DNA from 4 places in the Mesorhizobium sp. M1163 genome. Region 2 is predicted to be linked to each of the others. Evidence: riboswitches for the same ligand, from Rfam matches in the RefSeq annotation. Region 2 holds a riboswitch; each other region holds the start of a gene.

Region 1 (4,438 bases), on a different contig from region 2:
CGACGACGGCGATGACGCCATCGACCGTGACGCGGCTTTTCACCGACGGCCACTGGAAGGCCTGGACCAGCGGCTTGGGCAGGGCCAGCCCGGACGTCTCGATCAGGATGTGGTCGACCTTCGGCGTCAGCGACAGGATCTGGTCGAGCGCGGGGACAAAGTCGTCGGCGACAGTGCAGCAGATGCAGCCATTGGCCAGCTCGACGATGTTTTCCTCGGGGCAAGTGTCGATGCCGCAGCCCTTCAGGATCTCGCCGTCGATGCCGATATCGCCGAACTCGTTGACGATGATGGCCAGGCGCTTGCCTTTGGCGTTTTCGAGCAAATGGCGGATCAGCGTCGTCTTGCCGGCGCCGAGAAAGCCGGTGACGACGGTGCAGGGGACGCGCGAAACGTTGGCGGCCGAATCTGGGGAAGTCATATCAAGTCCTTCAAAAGGTCGAGGGGAGGGATGCGGGCAACCAAGCCGCGCTTCAGGCAATCGGGACGGCCGCGCCACGGAATGAGGCCGTCCGTCGAAGTAGCGAACAGCTTTGCCCCCGTCACCAGATCGGTGCCGCTGGTCGTGGTCAGGTCGCCGAAGACATAGCTCCAGCAGCCGTCGCGCAGCATCGCGGCGCTGAGCCGGCGCTTGCAATTGCCGAGGCATTCGACGGTGCGGATTTTAATGTTTTCGCTGGAAGCGGCGCGGCGCGTGTCCTCGGCGAGCAGTTCGCCGGCGCGGGGATAAGCGTCCGAACCGGTCTCGTCACGGCAGGACGAGCAGACGATGACGGTAACGCCGGCCGGGGAATCACCATGGCCGGACAATAAATCCGCTGTCTCAGCCGGAAAACTGCTGTCGCGTTCCAAATCAGGCTCCTTGCCCGGAAAACCCGCCAGGCGATCGGATTCTTATGTCCTAGACGGCAGGTCTCCTGGCTCGCGGGTCATCGCCTGGGTGCCGCCTTCCCGGGAATATCCCAGTGGTTTTCGGCCTTGGCTCGTCGCTTACAGTTGCGGGGACAGCCGCGGATTTGAAATCGAGATTTCGCACCGCATTCCCTCTTGGCCCTTGCCGTTGCGGGCAGGGGACCGTCTGGAACGGATTTAGGCTTGTGAAGGCAGTCGTGTCAACGCACGTCTATGACGCGGCGATATCTGCGAGCGGCTGGCCGAGGTCGCCGGCAGCCGTCACCTCGATGCGCTCGAGCCCGAGCCAACCCTGCATCTGCTTCAATTCCTCGAAAAGGGCGGCGGCAGTTTGGGGCGGGGCGCCGGGCTCCGAATAGGCGGCATGGACGCGCAATACGCCGGCCGGGCGGTCGGCCCTGAGGTCGACGCGCCCGACGATGCTGTCGCCGAGCAGGAACGGCAGCACATAATAGCCATACTGGCGCTTTTCGGCCGGCGTGTAGATCTCGATGCGGTAGTGGAAGTCGAACAACCGCTCGGTGCGCGACCGCTCGAAGACGACGGGATCGAACGGCGCAAGCAAGGCGCGCGCCTCGATCCTGCGCGGCAAACGGGCGTCCTTGTGGAGATAGGCTGTTTTGCTCCAGCCTTCGACGCTCACCGGCAACAGGTCGCCAGCCTCGACCAGTTCCTCGATGCGGCCCTTGATGTCGGCGGGCGAGAGGCGGAAATAGTCGCGCAGATCGCCCGCCGTGGCGACGCCATGGGCGCGGGCGGAGATGCGCAGCAGTTCGCGGTGGGCGTCCGCGGGGGACGGAACTGGCAAAGCGAGTACCGTTGGCGGCAGCACGCGCTCCGGCAGATCGTAGAACCGCTCGAAACCACGCCGGTGCGCCGTGGTGATGCGGCCCGCCCAGAACAGCCATTCGAAGGCATGCTTGGCATGGCTCCAGCCCCACCAGCCGCCCGAGCCCTTCTGGCCTTCGAAAGCCGACGCCGCGATCGGGCCTCGTTCAGCGACCTCGCGATAGATGTCCTCAATGTAGGCGGCGTGCTCGCGGCCCCATTTTGCCAGTCCGCTGTACATTTCCTCGCCGCGCTCGGCCCGCCGCATGCGCCAGCGCATCAGCGGATAGGTCTCGACGGGCAGGAACGAGGCTTCATGCGCCCAATATTCGAAGACCATGCGCTTGCGTGTCACCGCGGCGTCGTCGAGCAGCGCCAGCTTGTAGGGGCCAAGCCGCGAATAGAGCGGCATATAATGGGCGCGAACCACGGCGCTGACGGAATCGATCTGCAGCAGGCCGGTACGTGCAAGCACCCGGGCCAGATGCCGGCGGTCAGGCGTGCCGCTGGGGCGCGGGTCATTGAATCCCTGTGCCGCAAGCGCAATGCGACGGGCCAGGGCAAGCGAGATTTTTTCCTTCATGAAGGCGGTATCCGGACGATGTTAGACAGAGAAAATGAGCTGCGATTCCGCCCCATGCTAGCAAGGTTTTGGCGGCATCTATGTCAGGAGAGAAAAGTGGAGTGAAAAGTGAAGGAAATCAAACAGGAGCGGATCGGACCAGTTTTCCCGGATATGCCGTCCAGCACCGCGATTTGAACAAGGTTTGACTTGCTTCGCCGAAAGCGCTGCGCTAACCCTCGCCGCGTTGCAGCATAGAGCCCCCTTAAAACGGTTCAGTGGTTAATCTGTCACGCTTCCGCAAGTGGGTCCGGTGCTGTAATCAGAGTGGATTGGCCGCCAACGGAAAACTGCAGCATGAACGCACTTTTAGGTTCGTACCTGCCCATCGTCCTGTTCATCGGCGTGGCGCTGGTCGTCGGCCTGGCGCTGCTCGCCGCACCGTTCCTGGTGGCTTACCGCAACCCCGATCCGGAAAAGCTTTCCGCCTATGAGTGCGGCTTCAACTCGTTCGACGACGCCCGCATGAAGTTCGACATCCGCTTCTACCTGGTGTCGATCCTGTTCATCATCTTCGATCTGGAGGTGGCCTTCCTGTTTCCTTGGGCAGTGTCGTTCAGTCAGATCGGCATGCTCGGTTTCTGGTCGATGATGGTGTTTTTGGCGGTGCTGACCATCGGCTTTGCCTATGAATGGAAAAAAGGAGCGCTGGAATGGGATTGAACGACAGTTCCGGCACGCTCGTCGCGCCGAAGCCCAAGGGCCTCATCGACCCCAACACCGGCAGACCGGTGGGGGAGGATGATCCGTTCTTCCTGGAGATCAACAACGAACTCGCCGACAAGGGTTTTCTCGTCACTTCGACCGAGGCGCTGATCACCTGGGCGCGCAGCGGCTCGTTGATGTTCATGACCTTTGGCCTCGCCTGCTGCGCCGTCGAGATGATCCACACCTCGATGCCACGCTACGACAGCGAGCGTTTCGGTGTCGCGCCGCGCGCGTCTCCGCGCCAGTCCGACATCATGATCGTCGCCGGCACGCTGACCAACAAGATGGCGCCGGCGCTGCGCAAGGTCTACGACCAGATGCCGGAGCCGCGCTACGTCATCTCGATGGGCTCCTGTGCCAATGGCGGCGGCTATTATCATTATTCCTATTCGGTGGTGCGCGGCTGCGACCGCATCGTGCCGGTCGACATCTACGTGCCCGGCTGCCCACCGAGCGCTGAAGCGCTGCTCTACGGCATCCTTCTGCTGCAGAAGAAGATCCGCCGCACCGGCACGATCGAACGGTGAGCGGCATGACCCAGGCGTTGAATGACCTCTCGACCTATCTTGGCGAGAAGCTGACCGGCCGGATCGGCGAAGCGGTGCTCGCCTATGGCGAACTCACTATCTCGGTCGAGCCGCGCGACCTGATCGAGGTGGTGACCTTCCTGCGCGACGACCCGAAATGCCAGTTCATTTCGATCATCGACGTTTGCGGCGCAGATTATCCGTCGCGGGCAAAGCGCTTCGACGTGGTCTATCACCTGCTGTCGCCGAGGCAGAATATCCGCATCCGCATCAAGGTCCAGGCCGACGAAGAGACGCTGGTGCCGTCGATCACCGGCATATATCCCGGCGCGGACTGGTTCGAGCGCGAGACCTACGACCTCTATGGCGTGCTGTTTTCGGGCCATCCCGATCTGCGCCGGATCCTGACCGACTACGGCTTCGAGGGCCATCCGCTGCGCAAGGACTTTCCGCTGACCGGCTTCGTCGAGGTGCGCTACGACGACGAAGCCAAGCGCGTCATCTACGAGCCGGTCGAGCTCAAGCAGGAATTCCGCAATTTCGATTTTCTGTCTCCGTGGGAAGGTACGGATTACGTGCTTCCGGGAGATGAGAAGGCAAAGCAGTAAATGGCTGAAACCTCCGTTCGCAACTTCAATATCAATTTCGGCCCGCAACACCCTGCTGCGCATGGCGTTTTGCGCCTTGTGCTGGAGCTTGACGGAGAAGTCGTCGATCGCGTCGATCCGCATATCGGGCTTTTGCATCGCGGCACGGAAAAGCTGATCGAGCACAAGACTTATCTGCAGGCCGTGCCCTATCTCGACCGGCTCGACTATTGCGCGCCGATGAACCAGGAGCA
Region 2 (4,438 bases):
CAGAGGCCATAATCGCCGGCGCCGACACATGGTACAGCGTCCTCGCCGGCATCCTGCCCGAGGTCTGCGTGAAGATCGTCACGGCGGCGCAACAGGGCGATGCGGCCGAAGCGCGACGGATCGATGCCACGCTTGCGCCGCTCTGGAGCCTCTTCAAGGAGTTCTCGAGCCTTCGCGTCGTCTATGCACTTGCCGAATTGCTCGACATTTGCCGTGCCGACCCCCCGCGTCCCATCCTGCCTCTGCCCTCAGCAGCGAAGCGCCAGATCGCCGCCGCGTTGGAACGCTTGCCATCGGATGTCAACCGGTGAACAGCGAACCCGGCGGCCAGTGAAGGAACCTGTCATGTATGTACCCGCGCATTTCGATGAACCGAGCCGAGAAGTCCTTTACGAACTGATCGAGAACAGCGCACTTGGCATGCTGATAACCCATGGCCGGAGCGGTCTCGACGCCAATCACATCCCCTTCGAACTCGACACGTCACAGGGAGAAAACGGTACCCTTTACTCCTGCGCGATTAATACACGTGCCGAAGGAAAGTGCACATTCTCGCTTGAGTGACTTATTTCAAAGGATGTGATCGCGTTTTGGCACATTCACGGCCGACATGCGGCAGCCGGTGACTCACCACATGGTGAGCAACCAAGAAACCCTCCGGAGCCTACACTTTCTCCCGGAGCGCACGTGCTGCATCGACCATGTTCATGAGGGCAGGGCGGACCTCCTCCCATTTGCGTGTTTTGAGGCCACAGTCCGGGTTTACCCACAGTTGGGAATCCGACAGTCGCTCGCGGGCAAGCATGACGAGATCCGAAATCTCCCCGACTTCCGGGACACGTGGTGAGTGAATGTCGTAGACTCCGGGCCCGATTTCGTTCGGATATTTGGAGCTCGTGAAGGCGTCCAGCAGTTCCATTTTCGAGCGCGACGTCTCAATCGAAATGACATCCGCATCCATTTCAGCGATCGCGTCGATGATCTCGTTGAACTCCGAATAGCACATGTGGGTATGGATTTGAGTCGCGTCCTTTACACCCGTTGAAGCGATCCGGAAGCATTCGACAGCCCAGTCGAGATAGTCGTTCCAATCAGACTGGCGCAGTGGCAATCCTTCGCGAAACGCGGCCTCATCGATCTGGATCATCCTTGCGCCGGACCATTCGAGATCCGTCACTTCGTCGCGGATGGCGAGCGCGATCTGGCGGCATGCTTCGGAGCGCGGTACGTCGTCGCGAACAAAAGACCAGTTGAGAATGGTCACTGGGCCTGTGAGCATTCCCTTCACAGGGTTTTCCGTAAGCGACTGGGCGAATTGCCACCAGCGCAGCGTCATCGGATTGCGCCTCGATACGTCGCCGAAGATGATGGGGGGGCGCACGTAACGCGACCCATAGCTCTGCACCCAGGCATGCTGGGTGAAGGCGAAGCCGGACAGCTGCTCGCCGAAATACTGTACCATGTCGTTTCGTTCGAACTCACCGTGCACCAGCACGTCCAGCCCGATCTCTTCCTGCCAGCGAATTGCAGCCTCGATCTCCTTCTTCAGGAAGGTCTCGTAGTCGACATAGCTCAGCTGGCCCTTCGCATGAGCGGCCCGCGCCCTGCGTACCTGCGGCGTCTGCGGGAAGGACCCGATGGTCGTCGTCGGGAACGGCGGCAGCCCGAGCGTGCCGGCCTGGACTCTGGAGCGCTCGGCAAAAGCGCTCTCTCGTCGCTTCATGCTGTCGTCAATGCTGGCGATCCGCCCCTCAACCAGTGGGTCATGGATCTTCGTGGATGTCACGCGAGTGGCGGCAGCCTCGGCAGACGCTTTCAACGCGCCTGCCACCGCATCCCTTCCTTGGGACAGGGCCCGGGCAAGCAACACCAACTCGTCGGTCTTCTGGGCCGCGAAGGCGAGCCACGACCTGATGTCCGCGTCGAGTTCCGTCTCCATGCGGAGGTCGATCGGCACATGCAGCATCGAGCAAGAAGGCGCGATCTCGACGCGGTCCAAGGGCCAGCCGGCGACGATCGGTTTGATGCGGTCGAGAATGGCGGGCAGGTTCGCACGCCAGACGTTGCGGCCATCGATCAAGCCAAGCGAGAGCACCAGATCCTTCGGTGCGAGCCGACCCACCGTTTCCAGCTGCTCGGGAGCGCGCACGAGATCAACATGCAGCCCGGCCAGGGGCAGAGAAACCGCGGTTTCGAGATTGTCTCCCAGCGGCCCGAAATAGGTAGCCAGCATGATCTTCAGCTCGGGCGCGGCTTTCGACAGCTGGCCATAGGCGAATTCGAACGCAGCTCGTTCGTTCGGGTTCAGATCGAGGACAAGCGCTGGCTCATCGATCTGCACCCAGTCGGCTCCAGACAGCTTCAGCCTCTGCAGGAGTTGCTCGTAGACGGGCAGCAGCCGCGGCAGGAGCGCGATGGGATCGAATCCTTCGGCAGGCGATTTCGCCAGCTTGAGGAAGGTGATTGGTCCAAGGATGACTGGGCGTGTGTGAATGCCGAGAGCTTTAGCCTCGAGGAAGTAGTCGGCCGGTTTCGTCGACGAGAGGGCGAACGTCTGATCATCGTCGAGTTCCGGCACAATGTAGTGATAGTTGGTGTCAAACCACTTGGTCATTTCCATCGCGGTTACATCAGGCCGACGAGCCGCCTGCTGGTGACCAGCGTGTCCACAATCCTCCGTCTGACCCTGGTTGCCGCGCGCCATTGCGAAGTAGATGTCAAGTGGGACCTCGCCGCAATTCCAGCCGTAACGGGATGGAACGGCGCCGACCATGGCTGCGGTGTCGAGCACATGGTCGTAGAGCGAGAAGTCGTTCGACGGGATTTTCGACACGCCGCGATCGTGCTGCTCCTCCCAGCTAGCGGCACGGAGCGCCTTCGCCGTCGTGAGAAGGTCGGGGGCGGAAGATTTTCCGGACCAGTAACTTTCAAGCGCGAATTTCAGTTCTCGCCGACGACCGAAGCGCGGCACGCCGAGCGTTGCTACAGGAATTTGATGAGAGACAGTCATGCCATACCCCGATGGTTGGGGCGTCGGTGACAAGGAAGGCGCTAGCAGGCCGGCACGAACGCCAGGCTGCGGCGGCCACCGAGACACCCCGCCTGTGGACGTAATTCGCCGTGGCAGGTCTCCTGGCTCGCGGGGTCATAGCCAGCTACCCGTCCTCCCAAGGCTATTCGCCTCAGTGACATGAGTGGGGTTGGCTCGCCGCTAACAGTTGCGGGGGCAGCGCCGGCATCGCACCGGCTTCCCTCTTAACTCCGCTGCGGCAGCGCCGTACGGAGAACCACGACACGGGAGACAATCACAGCAGTTCGCTTCTTTGTCAATACCGCATAAAGAAATGTTTATGTCGTTATATTAAATTTCCGTTGGCATGTTCCAAAGGTCGCCTCGAAAGCGAAAACTGTGGAAGCCTTGAGCGGCCGGTAAATCAAAGCAATGACGCACGGCGCCCTTGTCCAGGAGGATAGGAGTTCGTCGGCTGCCGGCAGCAAACATACCGGCAAGCCCCGTGGTGCTGCTTAGCGCATCATGCGAACCACCTCGGCGTCGAACTTCGGCTCCGAGGTTCCGACCGCTTCGTTGGTAATCTGCTCGCGACCATATTCGGGTCAATGGCGAGGCTGTTGCCCATGTGGAAGCTGTTGGCCGTGATGCCCTCGGTGATATGACACAACGATTTCGGGGGGAGCACACCGAGGCCAGGCGCAGCGGCGTGTTGCGAAGTGATCGAGGCCAATGTCTCGAACTGCTTGTTCGCAGCCCACCGGCTCAAGGTAACCCGGCTCAAACCACCGGGCCAGCTCAAGTCCTGTCCAAATGAGGCCTGAGCGGCAAATCGTCGTGCACGCGCACGGTTTGGCGTTCGATCTTGTGATGCGTCTTGGGCGGACAATCGCCACGGTGCAGCGCGCAGAAGCGGTCCCCAATTGGGGAGCCGAGGGCGGTGAGGGCAAGCCAGCGCCACAGGCGGAAGGGGACTTGGACCTGTTTGCCCTGCTGGACCACAAGTTCGCGACACAGGGCCTCAAGGAGAAGACCAAGAGTGATTATGCGCGGGACCTCGCCAAATTCATCAAAAGCAGCGGGCAGTCAAAGTTCGGCGCCGATTGACATGGAGATAGCCATCGCGGCGGACCGCCCAGGCGGACCGCAAGCCGGAATACAACCGGGTGCAGGCGGCCAAGCTCGTCCACAAGATGGCGTCGGGCACACACCGGCGATGGGAGAGCGGACCGTGGAGTGCAGGAACTTTACGCCTATCCACGCTCCCGTGGACGTGTCCTGCGGCACATCGGCAGCGATATTGAGGAGGCAGTTGAGCTTCTGGTCGAGCACTCTTACCTGCCACTACCTACGCTTAACGTCATCTCGTACTGAAAACGCACCACGCAAGGTCGAGATGTAACATGCGCCCTTCGTGGATGGTTCTAA
Region 3 (4,438 bases), on a different contig from region 2:
CACGGACCAGAAGCCGCCATTGCGCCGAAGAAAGGCCGAAACCACTGGCGCGCGCCTCGAAGCGCTTGCGCATCAGGCGCTGCACGTCGTGGATCAAAAAGCCCAATCTGTCGATGCCGTCGGAAACCATGAGCGCCATATATAATAAGCGTGCTCATAATTCAAGGAACCCGGATTGTGCCAGAAGGCGGCAAATGTGCATGGCAGTCACATCATGAGCGATTGCGAATGAGCATCGTGACCACGAAGAAAGAGCCGACCGAACTGGTGATGATGCCGATCGGCAGTTCCTGCGGTGGCAATAGCGTGCGCGCAAGAAGGTCACTTGCCAGCAACAGCACCGCCCCGAAGAGGGCGCAGCTTGCAATCAGGCGCAGATGCAGCGGGCCGGCCAGGGTCCTGGACAGATGGGGGATCATCAGGCCAACGAAACCTATGACGCCTGCGACCGAAACAAGGATCGCCGTCGAGAAAGCGGCGACGAGAAATGTCATCCTGCGCATCCGCGCTACCGGCACGCCGAGGCTTTCGGCGGCATTCTCGCCGGCCAGGAAAGCGTCGAGCCGGCGATGGTTCCAAAGTCCGTAGAGAAGGATGGTTCCTGCGCCCAGAGCAGCCAGCCCGACATTGTCCCAACGGGCCAACCCGAGCCCGCCCATCGTCCAGAACAGGACCGAGTGGGCGGCGCGCTGGTCGCCGGCAAAGACCAGATAGTTGGTCAAGGCGGTGAACAGGAACGAGACGGCAAGCCCGGCGAGGATCAGCCGTTCGGGGCCTTGCCCCCTCACCCGCGAAACCAGCAAAAGGACGATACCTGCGGCCAATACGCCGCCGGTGAAGGCCGCGACCGGCAATGTCCAGATGCCGAAATGATCACCAAAAATGGTAATGACGGAGACCGCGCCGGCCGCGGCACCGGAAGACAGGCCGAACAGGAACGGATCGGCGAGGTCGTTGCGCGTCACCGTCTGCAGCAGCGCGCCGATGACGCCCAGCCCAGCGCCGACACAGATGGCCATAATCGTGCGCGGCAGCCTGAGATCGACAACAATCTTGCCGGCTGGACCGGACACGATGTCTCCGTCCAGCCCGGCGGCATGTCCGAGCGCAGCAACCACATCGCTCAACGCGATGATCGTCGACCCATAGGCGATCGACAGCAGAAAAAGAGCGACAATTGCCGCTGCTCCTGCTGCCATTGCCAATTCGAACGGCCTGTGGCGCAAGCTCAGAAAGCTTCCGGGTGCATCGCCCTGGCGATCTTGCCGATCGCCTCGATATTAGCCGGCCCAGGTGTCAGTTCGGCATAGCGCAACGCGACGAAGCGCTCATTCTTGACCGCGTCGGTCTCCTTCATCGCCGGGTGGGCTTTCAGGAAATCGAGCAGTTTCCTGTAGCCGCCGCCATCCTGGTAGTCGAGCAGGATAAGGAACTGCGGATTGCGGGAAGCGACCGTTTCCCAATCCGTGTTGCCCCAGCTCGTCTGCATGTCGGCCATGATGTTGTCACCGCCGGCTGCGGCGATCATGGCGCTGGGGATCGCGAACTTGCCTGACGTGAAGGGTTTGTCTTCGCCGGAGTCGTAAAGAAACACCCGCGTTCCCTTGTGGTCGCCGATTTTCGCCGTGATGTCGGCGAGTTGCGCTTTCCAGTCCGAAATAAGTTTCTGCGCCTCGGCTTCCTTGCCGAATATCCTGCCCAGCTTTTCGACATCACCATAGAGCAGGTCCATCGAGGCGGCGGGGCGGTTCTTGTCGAGATGGACGCAGCTTTCCGTCAGCACCAGCGTCTTGATACCGTGCGGTGCCAGCGTATCGGGCGTCACCTCGCCGCCCGGCTTCATGCCGTAGTACCAGCCGGCAAAGAAGAAATCGGGTTCGACCGCGACGAGGTTTTCGAGCGTCGGGTATTTCGGCGCGAGTTCCGGGATCGAACCTTGCTCGGCCTTGAATTCCGGACCGACCTTGTACCATCCGGTGATGCCGGTCAGGCCGACGATCGACGGTTGCAGGCCCAGTGCAAAGGCCATCTCGGCCATGTTCAGATCTTGGATGACGGCGCGCTTCGGCGCGGCGTCGAAGGTCAACGGCGTGCCACAGCTATCAACGGTTACCGGAAAGGCAAAGGCCGGCGAGGTCAGCAACGAGAAGGCAAGAGAAAATGCAAGGCGATTCACGGATGTTGCTCCTTTTTGAATGAGGATGGGGTTGAATCAGGATGGCGAAGCGGCACGGTTCGGGACCTCGAAGACCGTCAGCTCGCGGTCTTCGGTGGGATGGCGCAGCCGAAGCACGTCGACGCCGAAAATCTCGCGGATCAACTGCTTGGTCAGCGCCTCGCGCGGACCGGCGAGTGCCTGCAAGCGGGCCTCGTTCATCACCGCGACTCTGGCGGCAAATGGCGTGACCAGCGACAGGTCATGAAGCACCGCCACGACGGTCATGCCGAACCCGGCCACGAGTTCGAGAAGTTCGCTGCGGGCGCGCGGATCGAGATGATTCGTCGGCTCATCGAGGAACAGGATTTTTGGCTCCTGGGCAATGGCGCGTGCAAGCTGGGCGCGTTGCCGCTCGCCACCGGATAGCGAGCCGAGCGTGCGGCCGAGCAGCGGCAGCAGGCCGGTTCTGCGAAGTGCTTCAATGACGATGTCGCGTTGCTCCCTCCTCCGACGCAAGCCGGCATGCGGGACGCGCCCAAGCTCGACGTAGTCGATCACGGCAAGCCGCGGATCAGGCTGATCGGTCTGGCCGACGACCGCCATGTGCAGTGCCCGCTCGGCGGCCGAAAACCTGTCCAGCCGGCGTCCGGAAAATCTCACTTCTCCCGCGCTTGGCCGCAGCGTACCGCATAGCATGCGCAGCAGCGTCGTCTTGCCGGCGCCGTTGGGGCCGATGATGGCGAGGCGGTCGCCCGCCGCTAGCGAAAGGCTCACCGCGCTGACCAGGCACTGGCCATTCGTCGTCGCGCTCAGCTCACGCGCTTCAAGAAGAGGCAGGGAGGCGTCCAACTTACCGTCACTTTCTCAATGGCGACGGAAGGAAGCTGGACGGACCGGCCGACAAGACCGATGTCCACGTCTCCTCCCGGCACACCCCGTCCGGTCAACTCATGCTGATGGCAGGTCTCCTGGCTCGCGGGTCTTTGCGCCATCCTGCCTTCCCAGCCTTGCCGGCCAGTGGCATTTCGGATGTTGCTAACCGCTTACAGTTGCGGGGGCAGCCACGGCCTCGATCCGAAGACCTCACCGTGTTCCCTTTTCACCCCTTGCCTTTCGACTCGGGGACCATCAGTCAGCCACCCTAGTTTTCCGCCAATCACAGCGCAATAAGTCTTGTCAGAAGGAGCCATATAGACCTCGTGATGTAATAACGTTACATTTAAAAGGACGTTTGCCCGCTTCCTGTCAAGCCTTTTCGCGCGACGCCTGCGACTTGCCGACGACCGTCGCTCTCGATTTGCGCAGTGCGCAATTTCGATCAAACTGCCTCCGCCAGGAAGCGGCACCATAATCTTGCCAATATAAGACATGGCCAATGTAAAGACTGGGCCAATGTAAAGACTGGGCCAATGCGGAGACTGGGCCAATGCGAGGTGCCAAATGAACCCGATCGAGAAAGCCTTGTGGTTCGTTGAAAGCCACCTGCCCGAAGCAGTCTCGCTGGACGATGTCGCCAAGAGCAGCGGGGTGTCGCGCTTTCATGTGACGCGGGCTTTCGGCGCGGCTACCGGCCGTTCGGTGATGAGCTACGTCCGTTCTCGCCGACTGACCGAAGCGGCGCGCAAGCTTGGCGCCGGCGCACCCGACATCCTCTCGGTCGCGCTCGACGCCGGCTATGCCTCGCATGAGGCCTTCACCCGCGCCTTCCGCGACCAGTTCGGCACCACGCCGGAACTGGTGCGCGCACAAGGCTCGCTCGACAACCTCGATCTTGTGGAGCCGATCCTGATGGACCAGTCCTTTCTCGCCACTCTCGAACCGCCGCGTTTTGAGACCAGCCGGCCGTTTCTCATCGCCGGTCTCGGCGAGCGCTACAGCTGCGAAACCAGCGCCGGCATCCCGATGCAGTGGCAGCGGTTCGGCCCCTATATTGGCAACATTCCTGGCGAGATCGGCGACGTCGCCTATGGCGTCTGCGTCAACGGCGACGACGCCGGCAATTTCGACTACATCGCTGGCGTCGAAGTGTCCGATTTTTCGGACCTGCCGAGGGAGTTTTGGCGTGTGCGCGTGCCGGCGCAGAAATACGGCGTGTTCGCCCATCGTGACCATATCTCGACCATCCGCCGCACGGTCAACACGATCTGGAACAAATGGCTGCCAGCCTCTGGGCACGAGATCGCCGATGCGCCGGAATTCGAGCGTTACGGCCCCGAATTTGATCCGCGCAGCGGCAATGGCGGGCTGGAAATCTGGATACCGATCAAAGGGTGAGGCACG
Region 4 (4,438 bases), on a different contig from region 2:
CTCGACATCATGTTCGGCCAGCATATGGTTGGTCAGCCACAGCGTCAGGCAATCGATCAGCACCGGCTGGCCGTCAGGCAGTGCCTCGATCGCGCCGGCAAGGTCGAGCGGCGCCTCGATGGTCGTCCAGCCGGCGCTGCGGCGCGAGCGGTGCAGCGCGATCCGTTCGCGCATCTCCTCGTCATAGGCTTGCGCCGTCGCGATATAGCTCCATGGCGCCGGACAGGCACTCACCAGCCTCTCGGCATGCACGCTCTTGCCGGAGCGCGCACCGCCGATGATCAGGGTCAGCGCCCCGGCAGCGCGGTCAGGCAAAGCTGTCGCGCAGGCTGGTCGCCGTGCCGGTGAAGCGGCCGCGCACCACGCCGACGACCGCGCCGAGCACCAGCCAGAACACCAGATTGGTCAGCGTCACCGCCACCACGAACTGATGATGCAGGCCTTCCGGGATTGTCGTCTCGAAGCTGTCGGGCTGCGGCGCGCCGACAATATGCGGCGCCACCATCAACGCCACCGCAAGGACCGCCAGCGGCAGCGATCTGCGGAAGGCGAGCAGGCCGAGACCGGCGGCGGTCGCCACCACCGTTGCCCACCACCAGATCTGGCGTTGGACAAGGTCGGCCGCCGGCATTGCCGGCAATTCCGGCGGCAGGCCGAGGCCGGGCGCCAGCGTGAACACGGCAAAGCCGGCAAGCCCCCAGAACAGGCCCTGGCGCCAATTGCCGATGCCGCCGGCGAATTCCGAAACCGCAACCAGGATCAGTGCGAAGCCGATGCCGGTGACGATATTGGCAACGACGCTGAAGGCAAAACGTTCGAAACCGTCGGCCGGCGCCCAGCCTTCGTCCTCCGCCGGAGCCATTGCTTCAGCCGGTGCCGGCGCGGCGCTGCTTATAGCCATCGTGCCCCCGGCGTTTTCGACCGGTGCCGCAGGTGCCGCGGCATGGTCATGGCCGCCGCCGGCCTGCTCGTAGACTTCCGCCTTCAGGATCAGCGGCACCGTGGCATAGGCCTGCATGCAGGCGAGAACGACGCCGGCCACGAGCCCTGCGATCGCCGCGATGAACACGACGTTGCGAAACAGTGTCATGATGTCAGCCCCTTGTCAGTGGCAGGGAAAGCCCATCGAATGGCGATAGTCGTGGGCGGCATTGTGGACCGCATCGATGTGCGAGAAGCCGACAAAGCCCATGACGAAAATGCCGAGGAATGCAGCAAGCGCCAGCTGCATGAAACGCGACTGCGAGGAGACGGAAGCGCCGAGCGAGACGGAAGCGGTATTCATGTCTTGTCCTTTCGCCCTCCACCCGAGGGCATAGAAGTCAGTTTCCTGTCGCCGGCAGGTCTCCTGGCTCGCGGATCAGCGCCCTTCCCCACCTTCCCGAAGAAAATCTTCAGTGGCATATGGAGAGGACTACCGCACACAGTTGCGGGGGCAGCCACGGCATTGGGCAAGAATTTCGCCCGCACCGCATTCCCTCTTGGTTCCAAACGGAACCGACGACATCAGCGACTATAGGCAGAATCGCCGCGCCCGGCAAACCAAATTCCGCCGGATCGTGTGGCGAATGCGCCGCCTCGCCAAGCTCGCCGGCCGGCGCCGCAATTGACAATTCTCACAGCCGGGTGTCGGCTGGCGGATGGGAGGAAGCCGGCATGCAACCCAGCCCGAATGAGCGCGGTCCCTATAACGGCCTGACGCGGGCCGAGCCGACGCTGCCGTCATCGGCCTATTGGGACATCGCAGGCTATCAGCGCGATCTCGAGGCCATCTGGTATCGCAACTGGCTGCTGGTCTGCCGCGAGGCCGACCTTGCCCAGCCGCTGGCATTCAGGACGTTTCGCATAGGCACGCAGGAGATCGTCGTGCTGCGCGACGAGACCGGCGAATTGCGCGCCTTCCACAACACCTGCCGCCATCGCGGCTCGCAGCTTTGCCAGCAGAGCGAAGGACGGCTGAAGGCGCGGCTCATCACCTGCCCCTACCACGCCTGGTCCTATTCGCTGCGCGGCGATCTGGTGCGCGTGCCGTCGAAATCGCTGCCGGACGGTTTCGACAAGGCCGATCATCCGCTCTACCGCGTCGCGCTTTCGGTGTGGCGCGGTTTCGTTTTCGTCAACCTCGCGCAAGACGCTGCCGGTTCGGCTGAAACATCCTTCGATCCGGCATCCGGCAACCTCGCCAACTGGCCGCTGGAAACGCTGCTGAGCGGCCATGTGCTGCGCAAGGTTATGAACTGCAACTGGAAGATATTTTGGGAGAACTTCAACGAGTGCCTGCACTGCCCTGGCGTCCACAAGGACCTGTCGCGGCTGGTGCCGATCTATGGCCGCGGCCTGATGGGCCGGCACGACGACCCCGAATGGGCGCGCCACGCCGACAATGACGCGCCGGAATTTGCCGGCGGCTTGCGGGCCGGGGCCGAAACCTGGTCGCGCGACGGGCGCGTCCACGGCTCGGTCTTTTCGAGCCTGACGCCGGCCGAGCGTGCTGCCGGGCAGACCTATGCCACCAACTTGCCGTCGATGTTCGTCGTCGGCCATGTCGACTATGTCAGGACCGTGCGGCTGGTGCCGCTTGGGCCGGAGCAGACCGAACTCACCGCCGAATGGCTTTTTTCGCCCGAAGCGCTCGTCGATCCGGCTGCGGATATCGACAACATCGTCGCCTTCGGTACCCAGGTGCTGGAGGAAGACGCTGATATCTGCGAGGTCAACCAGAAGGGCCTGCGCTCGATGCGCCATAAGGCCGGCGTGCTGATGCCCGAGGAATATGATTTGCACCGCTTCCACAACTGGGTGCGCGAGCGGCATGCGGCGCTTGAACATCAAAGCGATTTGGGCAGATAGCGCCAAGTGACGAAGCCGCAGACCGCCGCCAGCAGGCCGAGCGTCGCGAAAACCGCGCCCAGGCCGAAGAACGCCAGCACCACTGAATAGACCAGCGGCGGCGTCAGCTCGGAAAAGTCGAGATAGGTGCGGTAGACCGCCGCCATCTGCGCCCGCTCATACGAGCGCACCGAGCGCATGAACGCGGTCGAGCCCAGCGCATCGAGCGCGATGGTGAAGAAGGCACCGCAAAGCAGCAACGCGCCGGTGACGAGCGGCGCGGCCTCGCCGACGGCGCCGGCCGCCAGCAGCGTCGCCGACATGGCGAAATAGGCAAACGTCATGGTGCGCCGGCCGCCGAAACGCTTTCCCGCCCTGCCCCAGAAGATGGCCATGAACAAAAGCGCATTGCCGGCCGAAACCAAGAGGCCACCGGCGAGCTCGCCCTCGCCGGTGATCACCATGAACAGCGGCCCATAGACAAAGAACGTCGTCCAGAAGCAGGAACGGCCGAAGGCGATCAGCCAGGCCAGCCTCAGCCTTGGCTGCGCGACGAAGCGGCCGATATTGGCCAGCGGATTGACCGGCCGCGTCTTGCCCGGGCGGATCGACGGGTTGTCGCCAAGCCGGTAGGTCCAGAACAGCGCCAGCAGGGCCATGGCGAAGACGGCCACCGCGCTATGCGCGGCATAGATGCCGAAACGCGTGTAGAGGAAAATGCCGAGCGTCGGCCCGGCGGTCCAGGCAAGCATCGACCACGCCATGCGCAGCGACTCGGCCTGCATGAAATCGGTCTTGCGGATGTGGTCCATGATGTAGAGGTTGAGCGTGATCGCCAGCGCGCTGGCGCCGATGACGCGGCAGAGCATGCCGACCGTTTGGCCAGCAAGCGTATGAGTGACGAAGAACAGCGAGCCGACGGCCAGCAGGCAGGCACCGGCGGTATAGACCCAGCGCCGGGCAAAGCGCCGGATCAACATCGGCATGAACAGCGTCGCCGAGAGGCCGAGCATTGCCACGACCGTGTAGAGGATCGAGACGATCTGCTCGTTGTGCAGGATCTCATAGGCCTGGATCGGGATGACGCTGGAGACGGTGGCGCGCGCGAACGATTCGACCGCATAAAGCGAGGCGAAGGTGCGTGCATCCGCCGGCCGCAAGGCCGCAAGCCAGATAGGATGGCGCACATGGGTAGCCATTGCTTTCCCCGAAGCAGAATCGCCCAAAGCAGGGTTTGGAGCACAAATCTGCCGCGGCGATTCCTGGCCGGGTAACAGGAAACCGACGCCTTCACGGCAAAAAGCGAAGCCGGCCAAAGGCTTTCCGGCTCTGGCCTAAAGCGAGTTCTAATGCTGACCCGCGCCAACGCGACGCGAGGACTGCTTCTTTTGACGGTGGCAACCGTGATAGTCGTCTTGCCGGGGCTGAACCAAGACAGCGAGACCGATGAGCATCGCCACGCCGACCACCGCCGTTCAGGATCAACCGAAGGCGAAGCGCATCGCCGCCATCGACATCGCACGCGGCATCGCTTTGCTTGCCATGGCGAGCTATCATTTCACCTGGGATCTCGAATTTTTCGGCTACACCGATCCCGGCCTCACCGCCT

The links. A riboswitch is a leader RNA that binds a small molecule or an ion and turns the genes downstream of it on or off. The one in region 2 is predicted to bind cobalamin.
Region 1: another riboswitch for cobalamin. It lies ahead of NKH43_RS31385 (DUF1636 family protein); the one in region 2 lies ahead of metE (5-methyltetrahydropteroyltriglutamate--homocysteine S-methyltransferase).
Region 3: another riboswitch for cobalamin. It lies ahead of NKH43_RS18750 (ABC transporter ATP-binding protein); the one in region 2 lies ahead of metE (5-methyltetrahydropteroyltriglutamate--homocysteine S-methyltransferase).
Region 4: another riboswitch for cobalamin. It lies ahead of NKH43_RS31200 (CbtB domain-containing protein); the one in region 2 lies ahead of metE (5-methyltetrahydropteroyltriglutamate--homocysteine S-methyltransferase).

Annotation. Positions count from the first base shown of each region.
Region 1 covers NZ_JAMYMF010000047.1:34,635-39,072, reverse strand. The annotation lists gene cobW (cobalamin biosynthesis protein CobW) at 1-421, opposite strand, end outside; gene NKH43_RS31385 (DUF1636 family protein) at 418-852, opposite strand; cobalamin riboswitch at 891-1,094, opposite strand; gene NKH43_RS31380 (winged helix-turn-helix domain-containing protein) at 1,124-2,323, opposite strand; gene NKH43_RS31375 (NADH-quinone oxidoreductase subunit A) at 2,660-3,025, shown strand; gene NKH43_RS31370 (NuoB/complex I 20 kDa subunit family protein) at 3,016-3,597, shown strand; gene NKH43_RS31365 (NADH-quinone oxidoreductase subunit C) at 3,603-4,205, shown strand; gene NKH43_RS31360 (NADH-quinone oxidoreductase subunit D) at 4,206-4,438, shown strand, end outside.
Region 2 covers NZ_JAMYMF010000025.1:42,853-47,290, reverse strand. The annotation lists gene NKH43_RS22640 (dihydrodipicolinate synthase family protein) at 1-311, shown strand, start outside; gene NKH43_RS22635 (FMN-binding negative transcriptional regulator) at 346-564, shown strand; gene metE (5-methyltetrahydropteroyltriglutamate--homocysteine S-methyltransferase) at 665-3,010, opposite strand; cobalamin riboswitch at 3,106-3,307, opposite strand; gene NKH43_RS22625 (hypothetical protein) at 3,863-4,117, shown strand; gene NKH43_RS22620 (helix-turn-helix transcriptional regulator) at 4,435-4,438, opposite strand, start outside.
Region 3 covers NZ_JAMYMF010000019.1:38,510-42,947, forward strand. The annotation lists gene NKH43_RS18735 (MarR family winged helix-turn-helix transcriptional regulator) at 1-130, opposite strand, end outside; gene NKH43_RS18740 (FecCD family ABC transporter permease) at 213-1,199, opposite strand; gene NKH43_RS18745 (ABC transporter substrate-binding protein) at 1,229-2,176, opposite strand; gene NKH43_RS18750 (ABC transporter ATP-binding protein) at 2,213-3,007, opposite strand; cobalamin riboswitch at 3,100-3,303, opposite strand; gene NKH43_RS18755 (GyrI-like domain-containing protein) at 3,599-4,432, shown strand.
Region 4 covers NZ_JAMYMF010000047.1:1,134-5,571, forward strand. The annotation lists gene cobU (bifunctional adenosylcobinamide kinase/adenosylcobinamide-phosphate guanylyltransferase) at 1-315, opposite strand, end outside; gene NKH43_RS31195 (CbtA family protein) at 308-1,090, opposite strand; gene NKH43_RS31200 (CbtB domain-containing protein) at 1,106-1,285, opposite strand; cobalamin riboswitch at 1,322-1,517, opposite strand; gene NKH43_RS31205 (aromatic ring-hydroxylating oxygenase subunit alpha) at 1,657-2,850, shown strand; gene NKH43_RS31210 (MFS transporter) at 2,829-4,028, opposite strand; gene NKH43_RS31215 (heparan-alpha-glucosaminide N-acetyltransferase) at 4,276-4,438, shown strand, end outside.